Regions from separate parts of the Streptomyces sp. NBC_00690 genome, predicted to be linked through region 1. Evidence: predicted binding sites of a transcription regulator. Region 1 holds the regulator's gene; the other holds the start of a gene.

Region 1 (10,383 bases):
AGCGCCTGGTGCGACGCGCCGCCCGAACACGGACGGCGTTCGGCTACCGGCGCCAACGAACCCCGGGGGGCTCAGGCGTCGTCGGAGGGCTTCTCGTCCTCGGGCTTGAGGCCGAGCGCCTCCGCGAACCAGTTCTCGAACTCCATCGCCGCGCGCACCCAACTGACGGTGGACGAGACGAAGTGCTCCAGGCTGACGCCGGTGCCGATGAGCATCTGCGCCTCACCGATGAGCCGGATGGTGGCGCCGCCCTCCTCGTCCTCGTGGAGGTGGGTGTAGACCTTGGGCCACAGGGTGCGGCGGTTCCAGTCGTCGATCAGATCGAGGATCTGGGACCGGTCCTCCACCGGCAGCGGCCGGTCGTAGAAGGTCCGCACCGAGAAGACCTGCTGCTCGTCTTCGCCGCGGAACATGAAGTACGTGCGGAATTCCTCCCACGGCGCGGCGAGGTCTCCCTCGTCGTCGACGACGTACTTCAGCTCCATCTGGTCGAGGAGCTGCTTGACCAGGTCCTGGTCGGGAACGACGGGGCCCGCCGGTCCTGCGGCCTGAGGCTGGGGCTGGCCCCCGAAATTCGGAATCGAGGACGGATCGATGGTCACCGTGGATTTCCCTTCGTACGGATGCCGCCATCCTCCCCCATGGCAGGGCCGGGGTGGCAACCCCGCCCCCGCTATCCACAGGTATCCGCTCTGAGCTGACCTGCGCAGTAAGTGTGCGTGTCAGGGCACGACAGACAGACGGGACCTTGCAGACACGACCTAGAGGCTCTTGACCGGGACCGGTCCCACGATCAGGCCGTCGTCGACACGGTCCACCCGCACGGTGTCCCCATCCGTGACCTCCCCCGAGAGGATCTCCTTGGCCAGTCGGTCCCCGATGGCCGTCTGCACCAGCCGGCGCAGCGGGCGTGCCCCGTATGCCGGGTCATTGCCCTCGTCGGCCAGCCATGCGAGCGCGGCGTCGGTGACCTCCAGGGTGAGTCGGCGCTCCGCGAGACGCTTGGCGAGCCGTTCGATCTGGAGCTTCGCGATCAGTTCGAGCTCGTCGCGGTTTAGCGCCGAGAAGACGACGAGATCGTCCAGCCGGTTGAGGAACTCGGGCTTGAACGAAGCGCGTACGACCTCCAGGACCTGGCGCTTCTTCTCGTCCTCGCTGGTCGAGGGCTCCACCAGATACTGGCTGCCCAGGTTGGAGGTCAGGATGAGGATCGCGTTGCGGAAGTCGACCGTGCGGCCCTGGCCGTCGGTGAGGCGTCCGTCGTCGAGCACCTGGAGCAGGATGTCGAAGACCTCGGGGTGCGCCTTCTCCACCTCGTCGAGCAGCACCACGCTGTACGGGCGACGGCGCACCGCCTCGGTGAGCTGGCCGCCCTCCTCATAGCCGACGTAACCGGGCGGGGCACCGACCAAACGGGCCACGCTGTGCTTCTCGCTGTACTCGGACATGTCGATGCGGACCATGGCCCGCTCGTCGTCGAAGAGGAAGTCAGCGAGGGCCTTCGCCAACTCGGTCTTGCCGACACCGGTGGGGCCTAGGAAGAGGAACGATCCCGTCGGCCGGTCGGGGTCGGCGATGCCGGCACGGGTGCGCCGTACCGCATCGGAGACCGCACGGACCGCCTCGGACTGGCCGATCAGCCGTCGGCCGAGTTCGGACTCCATCCTCAGCAGCTTCTGAGTCTCCCCCTCCAGCAACCGCCCGGCCGGAATGCCGGTCCAGGAGCCGACGACGTCGGCGATGTCGTCCGGGCCGACCTCCTCCTTGACCATGGTGTCCTTGGCCGCCTCGCGCTCCGCCTCGGACGCCTCGGCGAGCTCCCGCTCCAGGGTCGGGATCTCCCCGTACAGCAGCTTGGAGGCGGAGTCGAAGTCGCCGTCGCGCTGGGCCCGCTCGGCCTGTCCGCGCAGTTCGTCGAGCTTCTCCTTCAACTCGCCGACACGGTTGAGGCCCTGCTTCTCCTTCTCCCAGCGGGCGGTCAGCCCACGCAGTTCCTCCTGCTTGTCGGCGAGGTCGCGGCGCAGCTTCTCCAGCCGCTGCTTGGACGCCGGGTCCGACTCGTTCTTGAGGGCCATCTCCTCCATCAGCAGCCGGTCCACGGACCGCTGGAGCTCGTCGATCTCGACGGGCGAGGAGTCGATCTCCATCCGCAGCCGGGAGGCCGCCTCGTCGACGAGGTCGATGGCCTTGTCGGGCAGGAACCGCGAGGTGATGTACCGGTCGGAGAGGGTCGCGGCGGCCACCAGCGCGGAGTCCGCGATCTGGACCTTGTGGTGGGCCTCGTAGCGGCCCTTGAGCCCGCGCAGGATCGCGATGGTGTCCTCGACGGTCGGCTCCGCGACCAGCACCTGCTGGAAGCGGCGCTCCAGCGCCGGGTCCTTCTCGATCCGCTCCCGGTACTCGTCGAGCGTCGTCGCACCCACCATCCGCAGTTCACCGCGGGCCAGCATCGGCTTGAGCATGTTGCCGGCGTCCATGGCCGAGTCACCGCCGGCGCCCGCGCCGACGACCGTGTGGAGTTCGTCGATGAAGGTGATGATCTGGCCGTCGCTGCCCTTGATCTCGGACAGGACGGTCTTCAGCCGTTCCTCGAATTCACCGCGGTACTTTGCACCTGCGACCATCGCCCCGAGGTCGAGCGAGACCAGCCGCTTGTTCTTCAGCGACTCGGGCACATCACCCTTGATGATGCGCTGGGCGAGTCCCTCCACGACGGCGGTCTTGCCGACACCGGGTTCGCCGATGAGGACCGGATTGTTCTTGGTGCGTCGGGACAGCACCTGGACAACCCGGCGGATCTCCTGGTCACGGCCGATGACCGGGTCGAGCTTGCCCTCCCGGGCAGCCGCCGTGAAGTCCGTACCGAACTTCTCCAGCGCCTTGTACTGGCCCTCCGGATCCGCGGTGGTCACGCGCCTGCCTCCCCGTACGGTTTCGAATGCATTGAGCAGCCGCTGCGCGCTCGCGCCCTGTGCGGCCAGCACCTCGCCTGCCTGTCCGCCCTTGACGGCGAGGCCGATCAGCAGGTGCTCGGTGGAGAGGTAGTCATCGCCGAGTTCCTTGGCCTGCTTGGCCGCATCCGCGATGACGGCGAGGAACTCACGATTGGGCTGCGGGGGCGCGACGGTGGAACCGGTGACGCTCGGCTGTCCGGCCAGCAGCCGTTCGGCCCCGGCGCGCACGGCGGCCTGGTCCGCCTCGACCGCGACCAGCAGATCGATGATGTTCTCGTTCTCCTGGCCGGCGAGCAGGGCCAGCAGCAGATGCGCCGGCGTCAGATCGGGGTGCCCATCGGTCACGGCCCGACTGGTGGCGTTGTTGATCGCTTCCCGGCTCTTGTTGGTCAGCTCGGCGTCCACGCGCGCTCTCTCCTCCGTGCAGGTATCGCTTCATCCCTAACAGCCACTAGCACTGACTCATACAACCTGCATAAAGTTGAGCGTATTCCACTCAACCTCGTTGCGCCAGCCATCTGCTATCCCGCCATCCCGAGCCATGGTCGATCACGGAGCGCAACTACGCTGTACGCATGGCCCATGACCTATCCCACCTCAGCCCCGAGTATCTGGCGTTCTGGCAGGAGCGCCATCTGTGCACCCTGACGACCTTGCGACCGGACGGTAGTCCTCATGTCGTACCGGTGGGCGTGACCTACGACCACGATCAGCGCCTGGCACGAGTGATCACCAATCGCCAGAGCAGAAAGATCGCCCATGTCCTCCGATCAGCGGAAGAAGCGGAAGCCGGCGGAGGTGCGGACGGGGCCCGGGTGGCCGTGTGCCAGCTCGACCACGCCCGCTGGGCGACCCTGGAGGGCCTGGCCCGGGTCCGTACGGAACCGGAGCTGGTCGCGGACGCGGTACGGCGGTACGCGGAGCGCTACGGGCGCACACCCGGGCCCAACCCGGACCGGGTGCTGATCGAGATCGCCGTGGACAAGGCGCTCGGGCGCGCCTGACGTCCGCCGCCACTCTTGGCCCCCGCCGCTCCTGTTCCCGCTGTTCCTGTTCCCGCTGTTCCTGTTCCCGCTGTTCCTGTTCCCGCTGTTCTTGAACGAGCCGCCGCCCATAGGGCCGACGACCGTCCATGAAGCCCGCTGACGACTCGATTGAACGCCCGGCCCGCCCGGTGCGTGCCAGAAGGTAGGACCACCGGGATCACACCCGGCTCACATCGGGGGGCGCATGCTCGCACCCGGCCAGCAGGCATCGACGGCTTCCGCCGTTCGGAACCATCCACCCCGGGCACCCGGGCGACCTCTACATGGCCGTTGCACGGCCTGTGCACAGCCAACGGGCCCACGAAGGCGGTACGGAACGCACCGTGGGCCCGTCCTTTGGCGGACGGGCCCACGGGAAAAGCACAGTGGTGCCATCGCGTTTCAGGTCCGCGATGGCACCACTGTGTGGGGGAAGTACCCGAGCGATCTTTTTCGACGGGGGAATCGCTCAGGCACTGCGGGGGGTGGCGGTGGTGGTGTCGGGCTCGACCATCTGCTGGTCGCGCTGGTCGAGGTTGACAAAGATCATTCCGTACCGGATGGCGCACCGGACGGGCTGCGGCGCTCCGCGGGGCCTGCGCAGGCACCGGTATGCGCGGACGTCCTCGTCCTCCTCGCGCGCCACGACGATCGGCTCTCCGAACAAAGTGACCATCAACGAGTCGCCACGGTGGGGGATTGCCGTGACGAGGTCGATGAAATGCCACCCCGAGCGGTATGCCGTAGCCATCTCACGCCGGAAGACCCGGTCGTCCGGTGGAACGGTCATGCTTCTGTGCCGTTGTTCGAAGTGACACTCCGAGAGGACACACCAGCGACAGCCGGTGGTTTGCCGCCCCAAGAGGGCTCACCAAGAGTGACCGCACCACTGGGTGGAGCAGCACCCCAGGAGGGCTCCGCGTGGGTCACCGCGGTACCCGGCTTGTCCCAGGAGTATTCACCGGAGGCCACCGCGCCTAGCGTGGCCGCCGTTATGGCAAGAGCACAAAGAGCACGTAGCGTCCTAGACATGGGTGATCTCCACCTCTTTTGATCATTCCTCCTCCCCCGCGCATAAGACGATGTCTCACTCCGAACGCTTGCACCAGCGACGGCAGGCATCATGTTCCTGAATTGCAGGAGCCTGAGGGGGTGCATATGACGTCGAATGGGGGCGAATCCGGACACCCTCACACAGACGGTGAGCTGTGCGAGGTGGGGAAACGTCTGTACATCACCGCTCTGCGCACCGGGAGAATCGCCCGGTCAGAAGCGGAACCCGCACCTTGTCTCTTTGACCTCGCCCTGCTGCACCCTGATCCCGACGACGCTCAATGGCTGCGCCCGGTCCCACCAACGACCGCGCTGACACAGCTGATACACCCCATTGAGCGTGAGATCCAAGAGCGGCGACGACGAACGGTCGCTCTGACCGACGCACTTGAGCCATTCATGGCCTTCACCGCTCAGAATTCCACCGTGCCGCAAGGGATAACCGTCCTTGAGGGCCTCAACCGCATCAACACGACCCTCGACCAGGTCACTGCGGACTGCACGGAGGAGCTGCTGACGGTGCAGCCCGGGAGCGGCCGACAGCCGCACATCCTGGAGAAGGCGTTGCGCAGGGTGGAGCCCCTGATCGAGCGGGGAGTACGGATGCGCACGCTCTACCAGCACACCGCGCGCCACCACCCCGCCACGCTCGCCTACATGGAGAAGGTCGGGCCGTCGGGCGTGGAGGTGCGCACGCTGGAGGAGATAATCGACCGGCTGATCATCGTGGACCGCAAGGTGGCGTTCATCCCGGCGAGCAGCGATCGGCTCTCGGCACTTGAGCTGCGACACAAGGGCATCGTGGAGTACCTGGTCGGGGTGTTCGAGCAGTTCTGGCTGCACGGACTGCCGTGGGAGGAGCCCGTGTCCTACGGTCCCGACCTGGACGGCATCACCGGCGTCCAGCGCTCCATCGCCAAGCTCCTGGTGGAGGGCCACGTGGATGAGGCCATCGCCCGCCGCCTGGGGATGAACGTGCGGACCTGCCGGGCCCACATCGCCAAACTCGGGTCGTCGCTCGGGAGCGGTAGCCGTACGCAACTCGGCTTCTTGATCGCCCAATCGGGGATTCTGGATCACGATTCCTGATGAATGTCCGATATATGGGCGCGTAAGAGGAGGACAAGGTCTTCATAGTTCGACCTGAAACCATCGCTCCCCGGCTCAAGAATGACGGGCGCGACGGATGAGTCGACGGGCACCGGCCGAGCGCTTCTCGCGACATCGCGAGGGGCGCTCGGCCGGCCGCCGAAGAAGCGCGGCAAACATCAGCGGACGGGGGCCAAACGGGGGAAGGACCGGGCGAAGCCGGCACCGACCGAGCCGAAGGAGCCTAAGGAGCCAACGGCGGGGTCGTCCGTTGCACCGCCCGGGCGCCGTGCCGATGGGCATACGGCCGCAGACCGGCCCCTTGGGGCAGCCAATGGCTCCTATGGGCACGGAGGTTGCATCCAGGGGCTTAGGCGCCCTTCTGAGGGCCTATCGGGCAGGGCTACCACCCGGGGGCGCCCCAATGCGGGCAAGCCCGGTGGAACCCGCAGGGAAGCCCTCCACGGGGCCTTCTCGCCCCGGGCCCTCCTACTCTCCGCGAACAACGCCCGTCGCGGGGCCGGCCGGCGTGAGAACCACTCGCTGCCACCCTCCGTGACGGAAGCCGCCCCCAAGGCCGCTCTCAACCAGGCACACGGCCCCGTGCGTGACCCGTGCGGAACGACCGTCAACGAGCGGTTGGGCGGTCGAGATGCCGTGGAGGTGGCGCACCCGCTCGTGCGCTCCGTACGAAGCCCCGCTGGCCTCACGTACCCACGGACGGCCCGTACAACAAACGCCACACCGGCCGCCGACCTCTATGGCCCACGCGCCCAACGTTCGAAGCCCGCCCCCCCCACGCCATCTATTCGCCAACGCAAAAGCCCGGCCCCGGGGGCGAACCCCTCAAGGAACCGGGCGAAAGCGGCCACGACTGAGCAGCCACGACTGATGGACGGCAACGGCAATGTGGGCCGCACCTGAGCCCCGCCGTGGGCAACGGGACAGCGCCGTGACGCCGTACCCGTACCCAAAGGGCTAGTCGACCCGCTTGGGTCGCCACACCACCAGGGCACTCGCCTGCTGGACGTCCTGATACGGCACCAGATCGCGCCGGTACGAAGCATGGACCTGGGCCTCGCGCTGCTGCATCGCCGCCGCAGCGCCCTCGACCGCGGCGGACAGCTCCGCCACGCGGGACTGGAGCGCCGCGACCTGGTTCTCCAGCTCGATGATGCGCTTGATCCCAGCCAAGTTGATGCCCTCGTCCTGCGACAGCTGCTGGACGGTGCGCAGGAGTTGGATGTCACGGGCGGAGTAACGACGGCCCCGCCCGGCCGTGCGGTCGGGCGAGACCAGACCCAGCCTGTCGTACTGCCGCAGGGTCTGCGGATGTAGACCGGAGAGCTGGGCTGCAACGGAGATCACGTATACGGGTGACTCGTCGGTCAGTTGATACGGGTTACGACTGCGTCCGGCCCGGCCGTCCATCTCATGCTCCCTTCGCGGCCTGGAACAGCTCGGCCCGCGGGTCCTCGTCCACGGTGGCTTCGCGGTAGGCCGTCAGCGCTTCCTTCGCCTTGTCGCTCAGCTCCTCGGGAACCGCGACCTCGACGGTGACCAGCAGGTCCCCGCGGGTGCCGTCCTTGCGGACCGCTCCCTTGCCGCGTGCTCGCATGGTCCGCCCGTTAGGTGTCCCCGCGGGCAGTTTCAAGGTGACCGGAGGGCCGCCCAGCGTGGGCACCTTCACCTCACCGCCGAGCACCGCCTCCGGGTAGGTGACGGGCACGGTGACCGTGAGGTTGTCGCCCTTGCGGCCGAAGACCGGGTGGTCGCCGACGTGCACCACGACGTAGAGGTCTCCCGCGGGACCGCCCCGCTCTCCGGGTGCGCCCTTGCCGCGCAGCCGGATGCGCTGCCCGTCCGAGACGCCCGGGGGAATCCTGACCTGCATGGTGCGCGAGGAGCGGGCCCGCCCGCTGCCCTTGCAGACCTCGCAGGGGTCCTGGGCGATCAGCCCGCGACCCTTGCAGTCCACGCACGGGTCGGTCAGCGAGAAGGACCCGCTGCCGCCGCGTGAGACCTGCCCGGTGCCGACACAGGTCGGGCACACCCTGGGTGAGCCGTTCTTGTCGCCGGTGCCCGCGCACGCCGCACAGGCGGCGGAGCTGGACATCCGCAGCGGAACCGTGGCCCCGTCGACCGCCTCGGTGAAGCTCAGCGTGACCTCGGACTCGATGTCCTGGCCGCGGCGCGGCTGGACCCGGGTGCCCGGGCCGCCCGCCCCGCGGTTGAACAGACCGCCGAAGACGTCTCCCAGCCCGCCGCCGAAGCCACCGGCTCCACCGGCCCCGGGCTGTTGTCCGCCCTGGGCGCCCCCGAAGAGGTCACCCAGGTCGAAGTTGAACGAGCCACCGGCAGCGCCGGGCCCGGGTCGGAAGCCACCGTTGCCGAAGAGGGCGCGTGCCTCGTCGTACTCCTTGCGCCGCTTGGGGTCGCCGAGGATGTCATTGGCCTCGGAGATCTCCTTGAAGCGCTCCTCCGCCTTGACATCGCCCTTGTTGGCGTCCGGGTGGAACTCGCGGGCGAGCTTGCGGTACGCCTTCTTGATCTCGGCTTCGGTGGCGTCCTTGGGGACGCCGAGAACCTTGTAGTAGTCCTTCTCGACGAAGTCCTTCGTGCTCATCGACGTCCCTCCTTCCGAACCGTCACTGCTGTCAACGCGTCAGCCCTCGTCCGGGCCACCGCTCTCCTCGTCGCTCGCCGCCTCGTCCTTGCCGCCGGCCGCTCCCGGCTGGGGCTCGGCCACCGCGACCCGAGCGGGCCTAATGGTCCGCTCGCCGATGCGATACCCCGGCTGGAGCACCGCGACGCATGTGGTCTCGGTGACGTCCGGCGCGTAGCTGTGCATCAGCGCCTCGTGGATCGTCGGGTCGAAGGGCTCGCCCTCCTTGCCGAACTGCTGGAGTCCCATCTTGGCGACCGAGGTCTCCAGGGACTCGGCGACGGACTTGAAGCCGCCCACCAACTCCCCGTGCTCCCGGGCACGCCCGATGTCGTCCAGGACCGGAAGCAGTTCGGTCAGCAAGGACGCCATGGCGATCTCCTTGACCGTGATCCGATCCCGATCCACCCGACGGCGGTAGTTCTGGTACTCGGCCTGGACCCGCTGGAGGTCGCCCGTGCGCTCGGTGAGCGCGGTGCGTGCCTGGTCCAGCTGCGCGGTCAGGGCCGTGACCTTGGCTGCGTCCCCCGCCGGGGCCGACGCACCCGCCTTGTCGGCGGGAACGTCGGTCCCGGTGGTGTCGTCGGACGCGGCGCCGTCTGCCTCGGTGCCGGCGGAATTCGCCTCGCTCGGGTCGTTCACTTCGTGCTCGTCGTGCTCACCGTGCTTGTCGAATCCCGGAGTCTCCTCCGTCACGCGGCACCACCCTTGGTGTCCTTGTCGTCGTCGATGATCTCGGCGTCGACGACGTCGTCCGCGCTGTCCGCAGTCGCGCCCGCGGCGTCACCCTGGGCACCGCCGGCGGCCTGCTGCGCCTGGGCGTCGGCGTACATGGCCTGCCCCAGCTTCTGCGAGACGGCCGCGACCTTCTCGGTGGCGGTGCGGATCTCCGCGACGTCCTCGCCCTTGAGCTTTTCCTTCAGCTCGGTGATCGAGGTCTCCACCTCGGTCTTCACATCGGCGGGGACCTTGTCCTCGTTGTCCTTGAGGAACTTCTCGGTCTGGTAGACCAGCTGCTCGCCCTGGTTGCGCGTCTCGGCGGCCTCGCGGCGGCGGTGGTCCTCCTCCTGGTACTGCTCGGCCTCCTGGCGCATCCGGTCGACCTCGTCCTTCGGCAGCGAGGAGCCGCCGGTGACGGTCATCTTCTGCTCCTTGCCCGTGCCCAGGTCCTTCGCGGTCACGTGCATGATGCCGTTGGCGTCGATGTCGAAGGAGACCTCGATCTGCGGGACGCCACGCGGGGCCGGCGGCAGACCGGTCAGCTCGAACATCCCGAGCTTCTTGTTGTACGCCGCGATCTCGCGCTCGCCCTGGTAGACCTGGATCTGCACGGACGGCTGGTTGTCCTCGGCCGTCGTGAAGATCTCCGAGCGCTTCGTCGGAATCGTGGTGTTCCGCTCGATGAGCTTGGTCATGATGCCGCCCTTGGTCTCAATGCCGAGGGACAGCGGGGTCACGTCGAGGAGCAGGACGTCCTTGACCTCGCCCCTGAGGACACCGGCCTGGAGCGAGGCGCCGATGGCGACGACCTCATCCGGGTTCACACCCTTGTTGGCTTCCTTGCCGCCGGTCAGCTCCTTGACGAGCTCTGCGACGG
Region 2 (10,383 bases), 1.1 Mb from region 1:
CTCCAGCACCTGGCGAACGTCCGTCACCGGGTGCACCTGGAGCGTGTCCAGGATCTCCTGGGGCACATCGTCCAGGTCCGCCTCGTTCCGCTTGGGGATCACCACGGTGGTGATGCCCGCCCGGTGGGCGGCCAGCAGCTTCTGCTTCAAGCCGCCGATGGGCAGGACCCGACCGGTCAGGGAGACCTCTCCGGTCATCGCCACGTCCGTGCGCACCTGGCGTCCGGAGAGCAGCGAGGCGAGCGCGGTCGTCATGGTGATGCCGGCGCTCGGGCCGTCCTTGGGCACCGATCCGGCCGGGAAGTGGATGTGCACGCCCCGGTCCTTCAGGTCACCCACGGGCAGTTCCAGCTCGGCTCCGCGCGAGCGCAGGAAGCTCAGGGCGATCTGTGCCGACTCCTTCATCACATCGCCCAGCTGGCCGGTGAGGGTGAGCCCGGAGGCTCCCGTCTCCGGATCGGCGAGGGACGCTTCGACGAAGAGCACATCGCCGCCCGCGCCGGTGACCGCGAGTCCGGTGGCGACACCGGGCACGGCGGTACGGCGTTCGGCCGGGTCCTGCGCCGACTCCGGCACATGATGCGGCCGTCCGATCAGCGGGCGCAGTTGCTCCGCGCCGATGGTGAACGGCAGCTCCCGGTCGCCGAGCTCGTGCTGGGCCGCGACCTTGCGCAGCAGCCTGGCGACGGAACGCTCCAGGTTTCGCACGCCCGCCTCACGGGTGTACTCGCCGGCGAGCTTGCGCAGCGCCGAGTCCTCCAGGACGACCTCGTCCTTCTCCAGGCCCGCCCGCTCCAGCTGGCGCGGCAGCAGGTGGTCCCGGGCGATGACGACCTTCTCGTCCTCGGTGTAGCCGTCCAGCCGGACCAGTTCCATCCGGTCGAGCAGCGCCTCCGGGATGGCCTCCAGCACATTGGCGGTGGCCAGGAAGACGACATCGCTCAGATCGAGCTCGACCTCCAGGTAGTGGTCACGGAAGGTGTGGTTCTGTGCGGGGTCCAGGACTTCGAGGAGGGCCGCGGCCGGGTCGCCGCGGAAGTCCGAGCCGACCTTGTCGATCTCGTCGAGGAGAACGACCGGGTTCATCGAGCCGGCCTCCTTGACCGCCCGGACGATACGACCGGGCAGCGCACCGACGTAGGTGCGCCGGTGGCCACGGATCTCGGCCTCGTCACGGACGCCGCCGAGGGCGACCCTGACGAACTTGCGTCCCATGGCGTGCGCGACCGATTCTCCCAACGAGGTCTTTCCGACACCCGGAGGTCCTACCAGCGCGAGCACGGCTCCGCCACGCCGCCCGCCGACGACTCCGAGCCCTCGGTCGAGGCGCCGCTTGCGCACGGCCAGGTACTCGGTGATCCGCTCCTTCACGTCCTGAAGGCCGGCGTGCTCGGCGTCGAGGACGGCCTTGGCGCCCGCGATGTCGTACTGGTCGTCGGTGCGCTCGTTCCACGGCAGTTCGAGGACGGTGTCCAGCCAGGTGCGGATCCAGGAGCCTTCGGGGCTCTGATCGCTGGCCCGCTCCAGCTTCTCGACCTCCTTGAGGGCGGCCTCGCGCACCTTCTCGGGCAGATCGGCGGCTTCGACGCGGGTCCGGTAGTCGTCGGACTCGTCCTCGCCGTCCTCGCCGTTGATCTCCCGCAGTTCCTTGCGGACGGCTTCGAGCTGGCGGCGCAGCAGGAATTCGCGCTGCTGCTTGTCGACGCCTTCCTGGACGTCCTTGGCGATGGACTCGGCGACGTCCTGCTCGGCGAGGTGCTCTCGCAGTTGCTCGGTGGCGAGCTTCAGCCGGGCGATCGGGTCGGCCGTCTCCAGCAGTTCGATCTTCTGTGCGGTGGTCAGGAAGGGTGAGTACCCGCTGTTGTCGGCGAGCTGGGAGACATCGTCGATCTGCTGCACGCGGTCCACGACCTGCCAGGCCCCGCGCTTCTTCAACCAGTCGGTGGCGAGGGCCTTGTACTCCTTCACCAGCTCGGTGATCTGACCGGGCAGCGGGTCGGGCACGATTTCGTCGATACGGGTGCCCTCGACCCACAGGGCGGCCCCGGGTCCGGTGGTGCCCGCGCCGATGCGCACCCGGCCACGGCCGCGGATGAGCGCTCCGGGGTCACCGTCGGAGAGCCGTCCGACCTGCTCGATCGTCCCGAGCACACCGGTCCCGGCGTAGTTGCCGTCGACGCGTGGAACAAGGAGCACCGTGGGCTTGCTGTTCTCGGAGCGGGAGGCGGCCTGTGCGGCCTCCACCGCTGCTCTCACCTCGGTGTCGGTCAGGTCCAGCGGCACCACCATTCCGGGCAGCACGACCTCGTCATCGAGCGGCAGCACGGGCAGGGTGAGCGGTGTGAACGTCTGGGACTCAGCAGCCATGATCTCCCCTTAGGCAGTGAAGTTGAGCTCTATCGACTCAATAACCTCTCAATGCAGGAAGCCCCCAAGATGTTCCCCGCACCCTGTTCGCTCTGGGCGATCTCCCCGGCCACTCCCTCGCGCCAGCCTCTGACCCGGCCCTGACCTGGTTCTTCTCATAGATGTGCACCGGGGAGCGATACGAGGGGTGCGCGAGGGACTCGCCCCTCAGGGGGATCAGAGCGTGAAGCACGGGCCGGACGACAGTGCCGTCGAAGTGCCGAAGAATCCTCTGGGCCGCGGGCCGGGACGCATCCCCGTACAGCTGCCGATGGCCGTGATCGCGGCCAGCTCCCTCACCAGCCGTGGACCGCACGGGCCCGCCCCGACGACCGATACCCACCGCACGCCCCATGCGCCCCCAGAGCACCCCGTACCACCCCACCGCACACCGCGCGCCCACCATCGACCCCGTACACCCCGCCTTGGCCAAAAGCAGATGCCCGGGGCAGACATCGCGGACACGATGACCACCCACCCGATGGACCGGAGGTCACCCGTGTTTCCACGCGCGAACCCATCCACCACGCTGGTCGCACCCCTTCCCGTCACGCTCGACCGGCGTGACGGCCCCTGGGGCGAGATCGTGCTGCGGCGGCGCGGCGAGCACCACGAGATCATCGCCAACGGGTGCTTCCTGATGGACACCTCCGACGGGCGCTCCGAACGGCTGCTCATCGACGCAGCCGCCGACGCCCTGGCAGGTCGGCGCGATCCCGCGCTACTCATCGGCGGGCTGGGGGTCGGCTTCTCGCTCGCCCGGGCCGCCAGAGACCCGCGATGGCGACATATCGCCGTCGTCGAGCGCGAGGACGCGATCGTCGACTGGCATCTGTCCGGGCCCTTCGCCCGGATCTCCGCCCCCGCTCTCGCCGATCCCCGGACCGTGATCGTCCGCGGTGATCTCCTGGCCCACCTTCGAACCACGAGCGAGCGCTACGACGCGCTGTGTCTGGATATCGACAACGGCCCGGACTGGACCGTCACGGACGACAACGAGGCCCTCTACACGCCGCGGGGCCTCGCCCTGTGCGGACGGGTGCTGCGACCGCAGGGCGTACTCGCCGTATGGTCCGCCCAGCCATCGCCCGCCTTTGAACAAGCGCTGCGGAAAGCCGGGTTCACCGGGGTGCGGACCGAGGAGATCCCCGTTGTCCGAGGAGTGCCTGACGTGGTCCACCTCGCCATTCACCCTGCGTAGCCCAGAGCGCATGTATGCCCTTACGCTGCTGAGCTACACACCGGATCTACAACGAGCGTAAACCTCATGAGAGCGCTCACAGGGGCGGGCGATGGAACAGACGCAGACCACCCACAACGGCGCCAGCGCCACACCAGGGGCCCAGCGCCGGGTGCTGGTCGTCGAGGACGACACGACGATCGTGGACGCCATCGCCGCCCGGCTCCGCGCCGAGGGATTCCTCGTGCAGACGGCCTCGGACGGCCCGGCGGCGGTCGATGCCGCCCAGGCGTGGCAGCCCGATCTGATGGTGCTCGACGTGATGCTGCCCGGCTTCGACGGGCTGGAGGTGTGCCGGCGCGTACAAGCCCAGCGGCCCGTCCCCGTCCTCATGCTCACCGCGCGTGACGATGAGACGGACATGCTGGTCGGCCTCGGCGTCGGGGCCGACGACTACATGACCAAGCCGTTCTCCATGCGGGAACTGGCCGCCCGGGTGCACGTCCTGCTGCGCCGGGTCGAGCGGGCGGCGCTGGCCGCGGTGACGCCCCGAAGCGGCATCCTGCGCCTCGGGGAACTGGAGATCGACCACGCTCAGCGCCGGGTCCGGGTCCGCGGCGACGACGTCCATCTGACGCCCACCGAGTTCGACCTGCTGGTCTGCCTCGCGAACACCCCCCGCGCGGTCCTGTCCCGGGAGCAGTTGCTCGCCGAGGTCTGGGACTGGGCCGACGCCTCCGGCACCCGGACCGTGGACAGCCACATCAAGGCGCTGCGCCGCAAGATCGGCGCCGAGCGCATCCGTACGGTCCACGGGGTCGGCTACGCCCTGGAGACGCCCGCTCCATGAGGCGCCACCCCCGGCCGGGGCGATCCGAGCGGCGAACGGTCTCCATCTCGATCAAGACCAAGTTGGGGATGCTGGTCGTCGTCTCGGTCTTCATCACCACGGGGCTGGTCCTGGTGGCCCTGCGCACCTCGACGGAACTGCGCTTCATCACCGTCTTCTCGGTGATAGCGACCCTGTTGATCACCCAGTTCGTGGCGCACGGGCTCACCGCGCCGCTGGACGACATGAACCGGGTGGCCAAGGGGATATCGCACGGTGACTTCACCCATCGGGTGCGGGGCGCCGATCGCCGTGACGAACTCGGCGACCTCGCCTCCACGATCAATCGCATGGCCGATGACCTGGAGGCCGTGGACAGGCACCGCAAGGAACTGGTCGCCAATGTCTCGCACGAACTGCGCACCCCCATCGCGGCGCTGCGAGCGGTCCTGGAGAACGTGGTGGACGGGGTGTCCGCGGCGGACCCCGAGACGATGCGGACCGCGCTGAAGCAGACGGAACGTCTCGGGCGGCTGGTGGAGACCCTGCTGGACCTCTCCCGGCTCGACAACGGGGTCCTTCCGCTGCGGGCCAGCAGGTTCGAGGTGTGGCCCTATCTGTCAGGGGTGCTGAAGGAGGCAAATCTGGCCGTGGCCCGCCGCGGTCTGGCCTCGGGGTCAGGACACCACACCCGAACGGATGTGCATCTGCATCTGGATGTCTGGCCGCCCGAGCTGACCGCGCACGCGGACGCGGAACGGCTCCACCAGGTCGTCGCCAATCTGATCGACAACGCCGTGAAGCACTCGCCCCCGCACGGGCGGGTGACGGTCCGGGCCCGTCGAGGCGGTCAACCGGAATCCCTGGAGCTGGAAGTGGTGGACGAGGGTCCTGGCATCCCCGAGCAGGAGCGGCACCGGGTCTTCGAGCGGTTCAACCGGGGCAAAGTGTCCTCTCCGCATGGGAAGGGCAGCGACGGCGGCACAGGGCTCGGTCTGGCCATCGCGCGCTGGGCCGTGGACCTCCACGGCGGGCGGATCGGGGTGGCCGAATCAGCCCGCGGCTGCCGAATCCTGGTCACCCTCCCCGGGATTCCGCAGCCCCGCGGTTGACGTGTTGACATAGGGTCTCTTCCGTACGGAACGACTGTCCGCCCCCGGGGGACGCCAAGGTCAGAGAGGGCGACCCCGGTCTCCAAGACCGCGGTGCGCCGCGGGGGCCGCTCAAGGGTGAGCGATAGCCGCACCGACGGCAAAACGTGCTTGTTTCCCGCCATTCTCGGCCCCGAAACCCGTCTTTCGGTGTGACTTGCGCGACGATGACCCATCCAGCCTGCACCTCTCGCCCCCAGGGGCGTAGCCTTGATTCCCGCTGTCCACCACCTTGTGAAGCGGAAGAGGGCGGTTGCCGCCGTGTCGTCTCAGTCCCCCAGTAACTCCAGCTCCCCCGACCTCCGGCCGGGCGGTGCCCCCACGACCGACCGAAGCGCGCAGGGAATTGATCCCGCTGCCGCTTTCGGTGCCAACGAGTGGCTCGTCGACGAGATCTACCAGCAGTACCTCCAGGACCCGAATTCGGTCGACCGTGCCTGGTGGGACTTCTTCGCCGACTACAAGCCAGGCGCCGAGAACACGGCTGCGACCGCGAGCCCGTCACCGGAGGCCGCGGCTGAGCCCGCTGCGGCACCGGTGACCCAGGCTCCGGCCGCACCCGCCGCTGTGGCGCCCGCCAACGGCGCGGCGCAGCCGGGTCGCCCCGTCGCGCAGGCCGCGACGCCGGCAGCCCCCGCAGCACCCGCACCCGTGGCCCAGCAGGCCGCACCCCCGCAGCAGGCTCCGGCCGCGCCCGCTGCCGCTCCCCAGGCAGCTCCGGCGAAGCCCGCCGCCGCTGCCCCCAAGAAGGAAGAACCGGCCGCGCCGGCTGAAGGTGGAGGTGGCCCCGAGTTCGTGACCCTGCGCGGCCCCTCCGCCGCGGTGGCGAAGAACATGAACGCCTCGCTGGAGGTGCCCACGGCCACGTCCGTGCGCGCCGTCCCGGTGAAGCTGCTCTTCGACAACCGGATCGTGATCAACAACCACCTCAAGCGCGCCCGGGGCGGGAAGGTCTCCTTCACCCACCTCATCGGGTACGCGATGGTCCGGGCCCTGAAGGCCATGCCGTCGATGAACTACTCCTTCACCCAGAAGGACGGCAAGCCGACGCTGGTCAAGCCGGAGCACGTCAACTTCGGCCTCGCCATCGACCTGGTCAAGCCGAACGGCGACCGCCAGCTCGTCGTCGCCGCCATCAAGCAGGCGGAGACGTTCAACTTCTTCGAGTTCTGGCAGGCGTACGAGGACATCGTCCGCCGTGCCCGCGGCAACAAGCTGACGATGGACGACTTCACCGGGGTCACGGTCTCCCTGACCAACCCCGGCGGCCTCGGCACCGTCCACTCGGTGCCGCGTCTGATGCCCGGCCAGTCGGTCATCATGGGCGTCGGCTCGATGGACTACCCGGCCGAGTTCCAGGGCACCTCCCAGGACACCCTGAACAAGCTGGGCATCTCCAAGGTCATGACCCTGACCTCCACCTATGACCACCGGGTGATCCAGGGCGCGGCCTCCGGCGAGTTCCTGCGGGTCGTCGCGAACTACCTCCTCGGCGAGGACGGCTTCTACGACGACGTCTTCGAGGCGCTGCGCATCCCGTACGAGCCGGTCCGCTGGCTCAAGGACATCGACGCCTCGCACGACGACGACGTCACCAAGGCCGCGCGGGTCTTCGAGCTGATCCACTCCTACCGGGTCCGCGGCCATGTGATGGCCGACACCGACCCGCTGGAATACCGCCAGCGCAAGCACCCCGACCTGGACATCACGGAGCACGGCCTCACGCTCTGGGACCTGGAGCGCGAGTTCGCCGTCGGCGGGTTCGCCGGCAAGTCGCTGCTGAAGCTGCGCGAGGTGCTGGGCGTCCTGCGCGACTCGTACTGCCGCACCACCGGCATCGAGTTCATGCACATCCAGGACCCGAAGCAGCGCAAGTGGATCCAGGACCGGGTGGAGCGCCCGCACTCCAAGCCGGAGCGCGAGGAGCAGCTGCGCATCCTGCGCCGGCTGAACGCCGCCGAGGCGTTCGAGACGTTCCTCCAGACCAAGTACGTGGGTCAGAAGCGCTTCTCGCTGGAGGGCGGCGAGTCCGTCATTCCGCTGCTGGACGCGGTCATCGACTCGGCCGCCGAATCACGGCTGGACGAGGTCGTCATCGGCATGGCCCACCGCGGCCGGCTGAACGTGCTGGCGAACATCGTCGGCAAGTCCTACGCGCAGATCTTCCGCGAGTTCGAGGGCAACCTCGACCCGAAGTCGATGCACGGCTCCGGTGACGTGAAGTACCACCTGGGCGCCGAGGGCACCTTCACCGGTCTGGACGGCGAGCAGATCAAGGTCTCGCTGGTCGCCAACCCCTCCCACCTGGAGGCGGTCGACCCGGTGCTCGAAGGCGTCGCCCGCGCCAAGCAGGACGTCATCAACAAGGGCGGCACGGACTTCACCGTCCTGCCGGTCGCCCTCCACGGTGACGCGGCCTTCGCCGGCCAGGGCGTGGTCGCCGAGACGCTGAACATGTCGCAGCTGCGCGGCTACCGCACCGGCGGCACGGTCCACGTCGTGATCAACAACCAGGTGGGCTTCACCGCCTCTCCCGAGTCGTCGCGTTCGTCGATGTACGCCACCGACGTGGCGCGCATGATCGAGGCGCCGATCTTCCATGTGAACGGTGACGACCCCGAGGCGTGCGTCCGGGTGGCGCGGCTCGCGTTCGAGTTCCGCCAGACGTTCAACAAGGACGTCGTGATCGACCTCATCTGCTACCGCCGCCGCGGTCACAACGAGGGCGACAACCCGCAGTTCACCAACCCGCAGATGGTGGCGCTGATCGACAAGAAGCGCTCGGTGCGCAAGCTCTACACCGAGTCGCTGATCGGTCGCGGGGACATCACGCTGGAAGAGGCGGAGCAGGCGCTCCAGGACTTCCAGGGCCAGCTGGAGAAGGTGTTCGCGGAGGTCCGCGAGGCCACCAGCCACCCGGCCCCGGCGCTCGTTCCGGACGCTCAGGCCGAGTTCCCCGTGGCGGTCACCACCGCGATCTCCCAGGAGGTCGTGAAGCGGATCGCCGAGTCCCAGGTGAACATCCCCGACAACGTCACCGTCCACCCGCGGCTGCTGCCGCAGCTCCAGCGGCGGGCCTCCTCGGTGGAGGACGGCACGATCGACTGGGGCATGGGCGAGACGCTGGCCATCGGCTCCCTGCTGATGGAGGGCACCCCGGTCCGGCTCTCCGGCCAGGACACGCGCCGCGGCACCTTCGGCCAGCGGCACGCGGTGCTGGTCGACCAGGTGACCAACGAGGACTACACCCCGCTGCTCTACCTCACCGATGAGCAGGCCCGTTACAACGTCTACGACTCGCTGCTGAGCGAGTACGCGGCGATGGGCTTCGAGTACGGCTACTCGCTGGCCCGCCCGGACGCGCTGGTGATGTGGGAGGCGCAGTTCGGCGACTTCGTCAACGGCGCTCAGACCGTGGTGGACGAGTTCATCTCGTCGGCCGAGCAGAAGTGGGGCCAGACGTCCGGCGTCACCCTGCTGCTGCCGCACGGTTACGAGGGCCAGGGCCCGGACCACAGCTCCGCCCGCCCGGAGCGGTTCCTCCAGATGTGCGCGCAGAACAACATGACGGTCGCGATGCCGACGCTCCCGTCGAACTACTTCCACCTGCTGCGCTGGCAGGTCCACAACCCGCACCACAAGCCGCTGATCGTCTTCACGCCGAAGTCGATGCTGCGCCTGAAGGCCGCGGCTTCGAAGGTGGACGAGTTCCTGACCGGCGGCTTCCGCCCGGTGATCGGCGACGCTTCGGTGGACCCGACGGCCGTGCGCAAGGTGGTCTTCACCTCCGGCAAGGTCTACTACGACCTGGACGCCGAGCGGAACAAGCGCGGTATCACGGACACGGCGATCATCCGTCTGGAGCGGCTGTACCCGCTGCCGGGTGCGGAGCTCCAGGCCGAGATCGCCAAGTTCCCGAACGCCGCGAAGTACCTGTGGGCGCAGGAGGAGCCGGCGAACCAGGGTGCGTGGCCGTTCATCGCGCTGAACCTGATCGACCACCTCGATCTGGCCGTCGGCGCGGACATTCCGCACGGCGAGCGGCTGCGGCGCATCTCGCGTCCGCACGGCTCGTCGCCGGCGGTGGGTTCCGCCAAGCGTCACCAGGCGGAGCAGCAGCAGTTGGTGAACGAGGTCTTCGACGCCTGATCCGGTGCTCCGGCTCGCCGGGGCCTGGCTGATGGTTGACGGCTGATGTTCGAGGGGCCCGTTCCGCGCACAGGCGCGGGGCGGGCCCCTCGCTCGTGCCCGGGTGCCATGGGGACCGGGCTACTGGAACGCGGGGCCGCGGGATTTCAGCGCGCCGCCGCTTCCAGCCGCGCGACTTCCCTGCGGAGCAGGCCAGTACCGGTCTTGATGCCCGCGGCGGACAACAGCGCCAGTACCGCCCGGTGCTCGTTCAGCGCCCGCTCGGGGCCCGAGGTGCGCTCCAGTCGCCCCGCGCGGGCCCACTGGGTCATCACGGCCGTCTCCAACAGCCCGGTGGGCCCGCGTTGGGCTCGATGGCAGTAGTCGACCGCGGACTGGAGTCGGGTGGGCGAATCGGCGTGCCGGGCGAGCAAGGCGGAGCACAGGGCCCGGTACCACCAGGCGTACGCGGCCAGTTCCGGATCGTCGACGGTACGGGCGGCTGCGCCGAGCGCCCAGTCCGCCAACTGGAGGTCGGCGGGCTTCCCGTCGGCGCGGAAACGCTCGATGTACGCCTGTCCCAGCAGCGCTCGCCGCCGCGGTAGCTCGGGGTCGGCCGGTCCGGTGGCCTCGATCGCGGTGCGCAGGGCCCGTACCGCGGCGTGGACGTCGTCGGCCGTGTCCTTGTC

What was found. The regulator HspR, encoded in region 1, represses chaperone genes until heat shock. The targets are predictions, from matches to a motif close to TTGAGNNNNNNNNNCTCAA.
Region 2: a site for HspR is predicted at 2,390-2,408, ahead of lon (endopeptidase La). Genes of this name have one in related genera too.

Annotation. Positions count from the first base shown of each region.
Region 1 is NZ_CP109009.1:4,741,232-4,751,614, reverse strand. It holds gene OID54_RS20765 (YbjN domain-containing protein) at 72-602, opposite strand; gene clpB (ATP-dependent chaperone ClpB) at 762-3,359, opposite strand; gene OID54_RS20755 (pyridoxamine 5'-phosphate oxidase family protein) at 3,530-3,958, shown strand; gene OID54_RS20750 ((2Fe-2S)-binding protein) at 4,449-4,769, opposite strand; gene OID54_RS20745 (helix-turn-helix transcriptional regulator) at 5,138-6,121, shown strand; gene OID54_RS20740 (heat shock protein transcriptional repressor HspR) at 7,100-7,552, opposite strand; gene dnaJ (molecular chaperone DnaJ) at 7,554-8,747, opposite strand; gene grpE (nucleotide exchange factor GrpE) at 8,787-9,482, opposite strand; gene dnaK (molecular chaperone DnaK) at 9,479-10,383, opposite strand, start outside.
Region 2 is NZ_CP109009.1:5,856,191-5,866,573, reverse strand. It holds gene lon (endopeptidase La) at 1-2,367, opposite strand, end outside; gene OID54_RS25850 (spermidine synthase) at 2,888-3,607, shown strand; gene OID54_RS25845 (response regulator transcription factor) at 3,699-4,436, shown strand; gene OID54_RS25840 (HAMP domain-containing sensor histidine kinase) at 4,433-5,527, shown strand; gene OID54_RS25835 (multifunctional oxoglutarate decarboxylase/oxoglutarate dehydrogenase thiamine pyrophosphate-binding subunit/dihydrolipoyllysine-residue succinyltransferase subunit) at 5,828-9,715, shown strand; gene OID54_RS25830 (SAV_2336 N-terminal domain-related protein) at 9,862-10,383, opposite strand, start outside.